Regions from separate parts of the Paenibacillus sp. EKM10P genome, predicted to be linked through region 1. Evidence: riboswitches for the same ligand, from Rfam matches in the RefSeq annotation. Region 1 holds a riboswitch; each other region holds the start of a gene.
The links. Region 1 has a riboswitch for thiamine pyrophosphate ahead of HFE01_RS05980 (thiamine phosphate synthase). Riboswitches for the same ligand answer to the same signal wherever they lie in the genome.
Positions count from the first base shown of each region.

Region 2: another riboswitch for thiamine pyrophosphate. It lies ahead of tenA (thiaminase II); the one in region 1 lies ahead of HFE01_RS05980 (thiamine phosphate synthase).
Region 3: another riboswitch for thiamine pyrophosphate. It lies ahead of thiC (phosphomethylpyrimidine synthase ThiC); the one in region 1 lies ahead of HFE01_RS05980 (thiamine phosphate synthase).
Region 4: another riboswitch for thiamine pyrophosphate. It lies ahead of HFE01_RS24205 (ABC transporter substrate-binding protein); the one in region 1 lies ahead of HFE01_RS05980 (thiamine phosphate synthase).

Region 1 is NZ_JAALET010000002.1:222,565-225,681, forward strand. Features, by position in the region: gene thiO (glycine oxidase ThiO) at 1-500, opposite strand, end outside; gene HFE01_RS05980 (thiamine phosphate synthase) at 558-1,151, opposite strand; TPP riboswitch at 1,468-1,576, opposite strand; gene HFE01_RS05985 (ABC-F family ATP-binding cassette domain-containing protein) at 1,662-3,117, opposite strand, start outside.
Region 2 is NZ_JAALET010000012.1:100,196-103,312, forward strand. Features, by position in the region: gene HFE01_RS21675 (NAD-dependent malic enzyme) at 1-1,015, shown strand, start outside; TPP riboswitch at 1,085-1,187, shown strand; gene tenA (thiaminase II) at 1,320-2,009, shown strand; gene thiM (hydroxyethylthiazole kinase) at 2,035-2,880, shown strand; gene thiD (bifunctional hydroxymethylpyrimidine kinase/phosphomethylpyrimidine kinase) at 2,877-3,117, shown strand, end outside.
Region 3 is NZ_JAALET010000011.1:41,954-45,070, reverse strand. Features, by position in the region: gene HFE01_RS20695 (IclR family transcriptional regulator) at 264-1,007, shown strand; TPP riboswitch at 1,125-1,236, shown strand; gene thiC (phosphomethylpyrimidine synthase ThiC) at 1,424-3,117, shown strand, end outside.
Region 4 is NZ_JAALET010000017.1:54,597-57,713, forward strand. Features, by position in the region: gene HFE01_RS24195 (ABC transporter permease) at 1-199, opposite strand, end outside; gene HFE01_RS24200 (MTH1187 family thiamine-binding protein) at 196-489, opposite strand; gene HFE01_RS24205 (ABC transporter substrate-binding protein) at 716-1,759, opposite strand; TPP riboswitch at 1,955-2,064, opposite strand; gene HFE01_RS24210 (pyridoxamine 5'-phosphate oxidase family protein) at 2,334-2,768, shown strand; gene HFE01_RS24215 (bifunctional 2',3'-cyclic-nucleotide 2'-phosphodiesterase/3'-nucleotidase) at 2,988-3,117, shown strand, end outside.

The sequences.
Region 1 (3,117 bases):
CGGCAAAGCTGAACAGGGGCCACTTGTGTCTCCTTTGATCGGTATATAGCCCCAATTACTTGATCTGCCAAGCCCGGAATCCGTCGAGCCAATTCCCTGGCATCCCACCAAATAGGGCTATCATCCTCTCGGATATTCGCAGCATTCCAGCGCCTTTGGCCCTCTGCTTCTGAACGAAAAGGGGTCACAAAACCTTCTGTACGAAAATCAACTGAAATACCCGATAAACGCTCCAAATCACAGACAAGGTCAGGGAATGCATCTCGACTTGCGCGAGCAAATCGCGCCAGCTCAAGGTCTGAGAACTCTTCGCTTTCCGCTGCCAGCATTCCCGCCGCTGCTCCTGATGCTCCCTCACCGGGGATCCATCGTTCCAGCATAATTGTACTTCGTCCCTCCTTAGCCACATGATAAGCAATGGCACTGCCGATCACACCTCCGCCTATGACCAAGCATTCTGCGTGTCCTATTGCTTTTTTCTCTGTATGTGTCTTTGACATATGTTCCGTGTCTCCTCTCCGGTGAGCATTCTGCTTTCCCTTCGTCTCGTTTTCTTGCTACAGGTCGCGAACTACAAGATTTACCATTCGCCTATATTCCATCGCTGCTGCAACGGGTGACTCTGCTTCCCATATACCAGACATCACCGCAATTCCGCTTGCTCCGGCATGATAGAGCTCTGGAACATGATGAGGTTGTATGCCTCCCAGCGCTATCACCGGAATGGCCGACAATCTGCAAATGCGTTCAAGCTGTGCTACACCCCGCGGTACAAGACCGGCCTTACAATAGGTCTCATATACATGACCAAATAGTACATAGTCTGCTCCCCCCTGCTCAGCGGTCTGCACCTCCTCCAAGGAATGTACAGACACTCCACAGCGTGTACCCACTGGAAGCAGACTTTTCGCATCCATCACAGATAACCCATTAGCTGGTAGCTGGACAGCTCTTGCCAAGGTAAGTAAAGCTACGTCCATACGGTCATTTACTACAATTTGCTGCAAAGGAACTTCCTGCTCGATCATGCTACGAGTCAAAGAAAGCAAAGCAGAGGCACCCTTCTGTTTCGAACGTGCGTGTACATAATGAATATAAGGACAAATAGCGGCAGCCACTTTGGGTACATCCACACAGGAGACACTTTCCATCGTAATTACGTGTAATTCGATCTCATTTTCACCTCACTTGGACTAAAAAATATAAAATAATCGTATAAGCTGAACTATATTGTTGCAGCTCCCTATTGGGTAATATCATACGGAGCCAGCCACATGTACCAGCAATAATGAAAGGAGATCATATGTAAATCCGTCTACGGAAGCTCGAACAAATGAAGATGAACGAAACGCAAAAAGCCACTTCCCAAAGGAAGTGGCTTGACAAACGTTCAAAATCGAACGGACTATTATATCCGTAAACGTATATCGTTCCCTGCGCAAACAAAAGTAAAGAGCTACTACCTTGTTTGTACAGTACTCACTTCCCTACGCTGGCATAACCCAGATCAGGTACAAAGGGTCCGAAATCCATTTATTTCGTCTCAGCCGCATGGGCGGCTCCCCTAGTGTGACTATTTTATTGTATCAGCTAAAGATAGCTTAGCATATTTTCCTAATTCTGCAAACCCCACCTTGTGTGAAATCTGTCAGAACTGGATTTTAGTTAACTTTACTAGACCACTCTTCTACATTCCACGTTTTGGTTACCCAATCCTCGTAAAAGTCCGGTTCGTGGGATACAAGCAATACGGTCCCTTTGTATTCCTTCAAAGCGCGTTTGAGTTCATCCTTTGCTTTGACATCCAAGTGGTTGGTAGGCTCATCAAACAGTACCCAGTTGCTCTCACGCATTAACAGTTTACAAAGGCGAACTTTAGCCTGTTCTCCACCACTAAGCGCAGACAAAGGCCGGGTGATATGCTCATTCTTCAAACCACAGCGCGCCAAATGCGCTCGTACTTCATGCTGATTCAAATGCGGAAATTCATTCCATACATCGTCAATCGGTGTAATTTTCTCCGCCTTTACTTCCTGTTCAAAATAAGCAGGCTGCAAGAAATCCCCTTGATAGGTTTTTCCGCTGATTGGAGGTATTTTCCCGAGAATGGTTTTGAGCAACGTAGACTTACCAACACCATTGCAGCCAACAATTGCGATCTTTTCGCCACGTTCGATCGTCATGGACATTTTAGGCAAAAGGGCATGAGTGTAGCCAATTTCAAAATCAATACCCTCAAAAACCGTTTTCCCGCTCGCACGGGCTTCTTTGAACTGAAAGGTTGGCTTTGCAGCTTCTTCAGGCTTATCAATACGTTCGATCCGATCAAGCTGCTTTTCACGGCTTTTTGCACGGCCTGATGTAGATGCGCGCGCTTTATTGCGCTGAATAAAATCTTCCTGTTTCTTAATATATTCCTGCTGCTTCTCATATGCATCAATATGCTGTGCTTTGTTCAGATCCGCCATTTCAAGAAACTTTTCATAGTTAGCTGAATAGCGGGTCATCTTAGCAAATTCAAGATGGTAGATTACATTAACGACTTGGTTCATAAATTCAGTATCATGTGAGATGAGGATAAAGGCATAGGGATAATCCTTCAAATATCGCGTAAGCCATTCAATATGCTCCACATCCAAATAGTTGGTAGGCTCATCCAGCAGCAATACATTTGGCTTTTCCAACAGCAACTTAGCAAGAAGCACCTTTGTCCGTTGCCCACCACTAAGTGCTGCTACATCCCGATCCAGTCCGATGGCAGAGAGACCTAATCCATTCGCCATTTCTTCAACCTTCACATCAATGAGGTAAAAATCCCCCATATCCAATTGCTCTTGAATTTCTCCCATCTGTTCCAGCAAAACTTCCAACTCTTCGGGAGAAGCCTCTCCCATTTTGTCTGTAATTTGCATCATTTCCTTTTCTAGTTCCAACAAAGGAAGAAAAGCGTCTTTTAATACATCACGTACTGTTTTGCCCGGCGTCAGCTTGGTGTGCTGATCCAGATAGCCATAACGTACACGTGGAGTCCATTCCACTTTGCCTTCATCTTTAAGCAATTTTCCAGTCAGAATGTTCATGAGTGTCGATTTACCAACACCATTAGCTCCTACCAAT
Region 2 (3,117 bases), on a different contig from region 1:
AACGTTAACACAATTCCCGAAGGCGCTTTTGCATTGGGAGGATGTGGGGAGCGTGAACGCACGCCACATAATAGGGAAATACGGTCAAAACATTCTCACCTTCAATGATGACATCCAGGGCACAGGAGCAGTCACATTAGCTGCGATTGTTTCGGCGGTAGGTGTCACCAAAATTCCGCTACGTGAACAAAAAATACTTGTCTTTGGTCCAGGGGCAGCAGGAATCGGTAACGCCGACCAAATACGGAGCGCTATGATCGAGGACGGGCTTCCTGCAGAAGATTCTTTCAGGTCGTTTTGGGCCTTTGATTATCGTGGGCTATTAACGGACGATATGGAAGATGTACTCGATTATCAGAAACCATATGTGCGTAAAAAGGAAGAAATCAGCTCATGGGCCCGATCGGAAGACGGCAAAATACCGTTGCTGGAGGTCATCCGTCAGGTAAAACCTACAATCTTAATTGGGACTTCCGGTGTAGCGGGTGCCTTTTCTGAAGAGATTATCAAGGAAATGGCAAAGCATGTGGAACGCCCGATCATTATGCCCATGTCCAATCCTACCAATCTGGCTGAAGCGGTACCCGAGGATTTGATACGATGGACTGATGGCAAAGCATTGATTGCTACGGGAAGTCCCTTTGAGCCCGTCAGCTATAACGGTACGAAATTTGAAATTGGACAGGCGAACAATGCCTTTGTTTTCCCGGGACTGGGTCTAGGCGCAATTGTGGTCAAGGCCAAACGAATCACTCCTTCCATGTTTACCGCAGCAGCTGATGCCGTTGCCAACGCCGTAGATTCGAATGAACTTGGCGGCGCACTGCTGCCCCATATTCGAAAATTACGTGATGTTTCGTTTGCGGTTGCGGTTGCGGTAGCAAAGGCCGCAATTCAGGATCAGGTAGCTCAGGCACACCTTCCAGATATTGAGCAAGCCATTCGGGATGCAATGTGGAAACCGGAATATGTGAGGGTCAAAGCCGTGGAAAGTGTAATCCAACACCCTCACTAATCCTTCACTAGGCATAAGCAGTTTGACATAACATAGGAACGAATGTACAGTATTAGTCAAAAGAATAGGAAAGTCCACTAGGGGAGCCATTATGGCTGAGACAAGAATGAATCTTGGACCCTTTGAACCTGATCTAGTTCGTACTAGCGTAGGAAAGTGGAGCCTTCTATATATGGTTTCAGGCGTTTTTGCGCATTGAACCTATGTTGAAGCCGCTCCAGTTTTCGGGGCGGCTTTTTGGCATTGTTCCGAGAGTTGTATCTTACGGGACTTCTTATTCTCCATTTTTGTTGGAGGTGGGGAAATGAGTTTTTCGCAAGAGCTCCGTCAGCAGGCGGATGGCATTTTTCAAGCCATTTATGAGCATCCCTTTGTGAGAGGTATTGCTGAAGGAAATTTAACAAGGGAACAGCTGATTCACTATGTAAAACAAGACTTTGAATATTTGAACGCCTACATGCGGATTTACGGCATCGCGATCTCCAAAAGCACGAGCCGGGAGGATATGGCTGTATTTAACGAACAGATCTCTTTTATTCTCAACAGCGAGGTTCATCCGCATCAAAATTTTTGTGCTATCGCAGGTGTCACCTATGAAGAGATGCAGGGATATCCACTCGCTCCGTCCGCTCATCATTATATCCGCCATATGCTGACCGTCGCACATGAGGGTAGTCTTGGGGAAATCATGGCCGTGCTGCTACCATGTCCATGGACATATCTTGAAATTGGACGCAGGCTAATGGATGAGGTAAGACCGGACGAGTCTCATCCGTTCTATGAGTGGATTTGCTTCTATGGCAACCAAATTGAAGATGTAACCTTCAAATATCGAGAGCGTGTGGATGCTTGGGCGAAAGTCGCCACGGCTGCCGAGCGAGAGCGGATGATTGAGCATTTTATGCTAAGCTGCCAGCTGGAATATATGTTCTGGGATATGGCTTATAAGCAGGAACAATGGCCCGTCCAGATGCGCGCTACGGTCTTGGAATAATCAGTATAGATGAGAGAGGATAAACATGATGAATATATGGGAACAAAGTTATTCGGCGCTCCTGACAAAGGTACAAAACAGCAACCCCCTCGTTCATAATATAACCAATGTGGTGGTCACCAACTTTACAGCCAACGGCCTATATGCACTAGGGGCTTCCCCGGTGATGGCTTATGCACCGGAGGAAGTAGCAGATATGGCCAAAATAGCGGGCGCCGTCGTGTTAAATATCGGTACGCTAAACCGTGAGCTAGTGGATGCCATGATCCTTGCTGGACAATCGGCGAATGCTCACGGTATTCCAGTTCTGTTAGATCCAGTCGGTGCGGGAGCAACTAGTTTTAGAACCGAGTCAGCACTGCGAATCCTAAACGAGGTTAACATCTCACTAGTACGAGGCAATGCAGCCGAAGTCGCTCATCTGATCGGAGAAGCCCGAGAAATTAAAGGGGTAGATGCAGGCGACAGTGCTGACAGCAGTAATGTCGATCTGGCAGTTCGGGCTGCGCAAACGCTCCATACCATGGTTGTCATCACTGGAAAAGAGGACGTCATCACCGATGGGGTTGAAGTACGATTGATTAGTGGCGGAGACGCGCTGCTTACGAAGGTAACCGGAACAGGCTGCCTGCTGACCTCTGTGTTGGGTGCCTTTGCAGCAGTTGAACCCAACCTGCTGCTCGCAGGCACAGCAGGTTTAGCATTTTACAGTGCAGCAGCTTCTCGAGCCGCAGCGCATACCGCAAAGCTGGGACCGGGCAGCTTCCAGATTGCCTTTCTCGACGAGCTTGCCAAACTACATACTGGTTCGCTAGAGGGGCATGTCACGATCCGTGAAGCTGGAACAACTACAACAGGTGGTGCGCGATGAGAGACGTGCATGTACCGAGAGCGCTGACGATTGCCGGTTCAGACAGTGGCGGCGGGGCTGGAATTCAAGCCGATCTCAAAACCTTTCAGGAGCTTGGCGTATACGGCATGTCAGCTATTACGGCCATAACGGTACAAAATACTTTGGGAGTTCACGGTGTATATCCGCTGCCACAGGAAGCAACAGCGCAACAGATCGAAGCTGTAGGATCAGATCTTGGAGTCGACGCCCTAAAGA
Region 3 (3,117 bases), on a different contig from region 1:
CATAAAATTTAGGTATAATTCCACTTGAAAATAGTAGGGTATGTCCGTATAGATACCTATTATCGTATGATGGCTATTATCCAAAGTCAACGCCTGAACCGGAAAAGTAAAAATGATGCAAAGAATTGTCGATGTTTGTTCTTGTTCTGTAATATGGTTGTCACAAAAACATCGGTTTACAGTAGCCGCGACTATTCTATATAATTTATGTAACCATGTTTCATAGTGTGAAACGAATATGGATACAAGAGGAGCGGTTCACGATGGAAGACCGTAAATTAACCGTCCGCGCTGTAGAGCGTGCACTTGATATACTGCTGTGTTTTACCGCAGAATCTGATCTTGGTCTAACGGAGATTGCCTCCCAAATTGGTCTACATAAAAGCACTGTTCATCGTCTTTTGACTACGCTGGAGGATCGGGGATTTGTCGTTCGGAATGCCGAAACGGAAAAATATAGGCTTGGTTTTCGCATATGGGAGCTGTCCACGCATCTGTCCCAAAGCGATGAGCCGGCGGTGTTGTTACAGCCTGCAATGGAAGGACTGCGTGATCGCTTAGGGGAAACGGTCAGCTTGTACCTGCGGGATGGAAGCATGCGTATTCGCATACAAGCCGTGCAGAGCAATCAGGCAATCCGCAGGGTTGCGCCTGTGGGTGCGCGTATGCCGCTGGCTGTGGGAGCCTCCAGCAAGGTGCTGGCGGCCTTTATGCCACCGCAGGAGCTGGATGTATTGCTAAGCAGTGAAGAATGGCCACCTTCGGTAGACCCGGAGGTTTATAAAGCCCAGCTGCAGGACATTCGTGAGAAGGGCTATGCGACCAGCTATGAAGAACGTGAGCCAGGAGCTGCGGCTGTGGCCGCGCCTATTGTGAACCGAAAGGGACAGGTCACGGCGGCTTTATCTGTATCCGGCCCGGTCAGTCGACTTGCGCCCGAGACGCTGCATGAGTTTGCACCGATTTTGATCGAAGCAGCCAAGGAAATGGGGCTTATGCTTCCGTGACAGTAATCAATACAAAAGGAAATTATACAAGGGTTGCCAAAGCTATAAATTTAAAGTAGTCTGATAGAGATGGCGGGATGTTTGTTATAGCCGTCAATTCATGTGAATAGAAAGTATCACAGTTACTGGGGGAGCCTGTAATGCGGGCTGAGATGGAATCAGGCAAGATTCCGGACCCTTTGCACCTGATCTGGATCGTACCAGCGTAGGGAAGTAATCGGCCATTGAAATGTATACGCAGCTGCTGTCTACGGCCGCGCATTGGAATATGATTATTCCACGTGCGATCGGTTTGGATAGCTGTCTCGTTTGATTAGCCGGTTCCCTAGGGAACCGGCTTTTTTGCATAGATCAGCGCCACCCTGGGAATGGTTCCGGATCGGTGTGTCATTTCAACGATACGGGAGGAATGGATCATGAAACCGACAGAAACAAAAGGAACAAAAGAAACAGGAATGAAATCAGCAGATGCAGGATTGGCGGGAATAATAGAAGTAGAGGGAGAGAAGGCCAAAGCGGAGCAAGCCAGTGGGCTAAAGCCCTTTCCGGGGAGCCGTAAGGTGTATATTCAAGGTTCTCGGCCGGATATTGCTGTGCCTGAGCGTGAAATCGCGCTACAACCCACACATACGCCTCAGGGCACCGAGCATCATGAGCCACTGCGTGTGTATGATACCAGCGGTCCGATGACGGACGAAGCCTACCAGGTCGATATCCGTCAGGGATTGCCACCATTACGGCGAGCTTGGGCACTGGAACGGGGGGATGTGGAGGCTTATGAGGGCTGCGCCGTCAAGCCGGAGGATAATGGACTGAAACCCGGCTCCAAACGGGAGACAGTGGAATTTCCCGGCGTGACCAACCGTCCGCTACGGGCTTCGCAAGGGCGTACTGTGACGCAAATGCACTATGCGCGGCAAGGGATCATTACGCCTGAAATGGAATTTGCGGCGATCCGCGAAGGCGTAGAGCCCGAGTTTGTACGACAGGAGCTGGCGGCTGGACGAGCTATTTTACCTTCAAATATCAATCACCCGGAAAGCGAACCCATGGTCATTGGACGCCAATTTCACGTGAAGATCAATGCGAACATTGGGAATTCCGCAGTTACGTCCTCCATCGAGGAAGAAGTGGAGAAGATGACCTGGGCTGTGCGCTGGGGCTCAGACACCGTCATGGACCTGTCTACAGGTCGGAATATTCATACAACGCGCGAATGGATCATCAGGAATTCTCCCGTACCGATTGGAACGGTGCCGCTATATCAGGCACTGGAAAAGGTGAACGGCGAAGCTGAGAAGCTGACGTGGGAGCTGTATCGAGACACGCTGATTGAGCAGGCGGAGCAGGGAGTGGACTATTTTACGATCCATGCGGGTGTATTGCTGCGATATATACCGATGACGGCGAATAGAATGACGGGAATTGTATCCCGGGGCGGGTCGATCATGGCAGCCTGGTGCCTCGCGCACCATCAGGAGAATTTTTTGTATACGCATTTTGAAGAAATCTGTGAAATTATGAAAGCCTACGATGTGGCCTTTTCTCTCGGGGATGGTCTGCGTCCAGGGAGTATCTATGATGCGAATGATGAAGCACAATTTGCAGAGCTGGAGACGTTGGGCGAGCTCACGCAAATTGCATGGAAGCATGATGTCCAGGTCATGATTGAAGGGCCAGGACATGTCCCTATGCACAAAATCAAGGAGAATGTGGATTTACAAATGGAGATTTGTAAGGAAGCCCCCTTTTATACTTTAGGGCCGCTGACGACGGATATCGCACCAGGATATGATCATATTACCTCAGCTATCGGGGCAGCCATGATCGGTTGGTTCGGGACGTCCATGCTGTGCTACGTTACGCCGAAGGAGCACTTGGGTCTGCCGAACAAAGATGATGTCCGCGAAGGAGTTATTACCTACAAAATTGCCGCACATGCTGCCGATCTGGCGAAGGGTCATCCGCGGGCACAGCAGCGGGACGATGCTTTGTCCAAGGCGCGTTTTGAATTCCGCTGGCGCGATCAGTTCAATCTCTCGCTTGACCCTGAGCGGGCATTGTCCTACCATGATGAAACGCTACCAGCAGAGGGGGCCAAGGAAGCCCA
Region 4 (3,117 bases), on a different contig from region 1:
CCGTAGCCCATGTATGGGTGCCAAGCAACGCCGATTGCGCCATGCCCTCTTGTACGATTAGGGATGGAGCTGGCAGCAGCCAGGATTCAATATGTAAATAGTAAACCGCTCCCTGCCAAGCCGCTAAAAAGAAGAGGACCGCCACAAGGGGCGGCCATACGCTTTTCCACCAGGATGCGTTCTTGCCTTTCGGATTCATGGGCGATACTTCTCGGTCAGCTTGTTCATGCTGATGCCCTGTGGGTTATGTGCAATTTTGATCTGTGAAATGACGCTGGGACTGCCAGCTTCCGTCAAGGCCTCATGCATGTCTTTGACGACTTTCAGCAATTCGTCCAATTCGCCCTCCATTGTAGTGTCCAATGGATTCACCTGATGTTTGACACCGGAACGCTGGATGACCTCAATCGCCTTGTCTACATATGGATAAGAGTCTTCGTTATTAGGAGTTTTAGGGATTACTTGAATGCTGAGCAGTGTATTAGCCATGTGAATTTCACCTGTCCTTTTTTGTTCAAATTATTAGGAAAATAAATTGGTTTAAGGCGGGGAGACCGCTTCGCTTCTCCAGATTCAAATGAACCGCTCCGCTACCAACCGCCTTAAAAGCACTTTAGTTTTTTGATAGGTTGTGTGGCATTTTTACACACAAAGCGCGTATTTGCGCTTCGTTCACTTCTCTAGTCCAGTCTTATTTAGCGTTTTAACAAAATGATCAACGCTTGGGCAAGAAGTCGTTTGTGAAGGCCTTATCGACTTCCAAAGGTTTGCTGAGCAGCTTGCGTTCATACATCCAATCCGAGTAGTTTTGCCATACCTCTGCTTTTTGTAAACCCCATTGCGTGGCATCGTCCTGATAACGCGGGCTTAGCCATTTTTGGCTAGCAAGTACCAGTTTTTTGTCCAGCTCTGGCACAGCTTTAGTTAAGATATTCGCCGCTTCTTCTGGATGGGCGATAGTGTATTCATAGCCTTGTGCAGTAGCGTCCATGAACGCTTTGACTAGGTCAGGATCGTTTTTTATCGTCTGTTCATTGCTCACAATTACAGGTGTATAGTAATCGAGACTTTTGGAATAATCTTTTACATACAGCATATCCAAGGGCTCGCCTCGAAGCTCGGCCTCAATCCCGGTCCATGCGTAGAAAATCCAGGCAAAGTCAATATCCCGCTTCACGGCTGTAAAATAGTCTGCATTGCCCATATTGACGATTTTCACTTTGCTCACATCACCTTGGTCTGAATCCATGATGGATTTCATGACCGCTTCTTCTACAGGAGAACCCCAGCCGCCGTAGCTTTTACCCTCGAAGTCTTTCGGGCTTTTAATTTCGCGGTCTACCGGGGCTGCGAAGCCAGAGGTGTTATGCTGAATCACCGCAGCGATGGATACGAGCGGTACGCCTTGGATACGAGCCTGAGTGACGCCTTCTTGATAGCTGATACCAAAAGGTGCAGCATTCGAAGCAACCATTTGGTCGGCTCCGCCTGAACCTGGTTGAACAATTTGGACATTCAAGCCTGCTTTTTCGTAAAATCCTTTGTCCTTGGCGACATAGAGTCCCGTGTGATTCGTATTGGGTGTCCAGTCGAGCACGACTTTAACATCTTTGAGCCCCTTTGCCGAGGTAGACGTTGAAGTGTCGGCAGCAGGAACCTCCTTTTGAGATGTAGGGGGATTGCCGCCGCAAGCGGTCAGAGTCATAGCCATGAGCCACAGACTGATCAGACCCAGGCTTAACATTTTCATGCGCTTCATCGTTGTGTTCTCTCCTTTTTAATTACCCGTTATCCGTCCAATCAGACAGTTTATATTCCCCATTTTCACAAAAATCACATCTGCCGGAAGCAATCTTTCCAACAACTTTATCTTCAACAAAAAAAGCGTCCCGAGATTCCGGGACGCTTGCGCTTGTATATACCAAAGTAAGGGATGTCCTGTTTTAATAAAAGGCACATCTTGCTTAAGCATTCCTACGCTGGCATTACCCAGATCAGGTTGTAAGGGTCAGTGTCTTGGGACACACTCTCAGCCGGCCGATTCCAGCACCCCTGGCATTGTATGGTTTAATGGGTTCGTTTATTCGGGTTTACTACGACGATTATATGCCTTGAAAGCAGGTCTGTCCAGCCTTGAGGGAGTGCTCACGGTTCATTTGTCGAACGACAGGGTACACTTTTACTGTGAGCTTTGATCTGAAAATGGACATGAATCATTCAGATCTGTTTCGGTCATGTTATTTTCAGAACAGCTACACTGTATGTTTAGGAGAGCTGGTGCCAAGTGGCATAGCCCTATAGAATTCTAATTCGTAAAAAGGAGTTGTTGTACTGTGGGTAAAACGGAGACACTGGATCGCAGTCAGCTGGAACAAGCCATTGTGAAGGCTTTGGATAACAACAAATTTTGCTCGTTAGGTACGGTTGAGGGCGGAAAACCGAAAGTACGCTATATGGCCCTTTTTAACGATGGAATGAACATTCATCTGGCGACGGATCGCAAAACACATAAAGTGGATGAGCTAAAGGACAATCCGAATGCTTATCTGCTGCTGGGCTATGAAGTGGGTGGCACGAAGGAAGTCTTGGAAGTGGAGGCTACCGTCCAGATTACAGCTGATGAGGGGTTACGCAAACAAGTGTGGAATGATTCTCTGAAAAAATGGTTTTCCGGACCAGATGATCCCGATTATGTCATCTTAGACGTCAATCCGACTCGTATTGAGTACGTGAGTCAACAAACGGAGCGCCAGGTGTGGACGAAATAGAAACAATATAAACGGACAAGCCAGTAAATTTCCAACTTTTTCAGGAGATTTATTGGCTTTTTTTTATACGCAAAATAATTATTTTTTCATAAATATTTTAAGCAAATGACTACTCTTTTGTCTGGCGTTGGATTAAAATAGGAATGGTGGGTTCAAAGCTTACATATATGTGCAAAAGTATGTATATGAGGCATACACCTTAATGAGGAGGGGTATATTTTGTTATTTCGTAAAAATTGGTTTAAAGGGTTTACAGCAGCAGTTGTAGCTTGTAGCCTACTGGTGTTTTCAGCCGCTCCATCCTGGGCAGCTAGCAATTCTCGCGATAGCGCTACGGTGAATTTGCGGA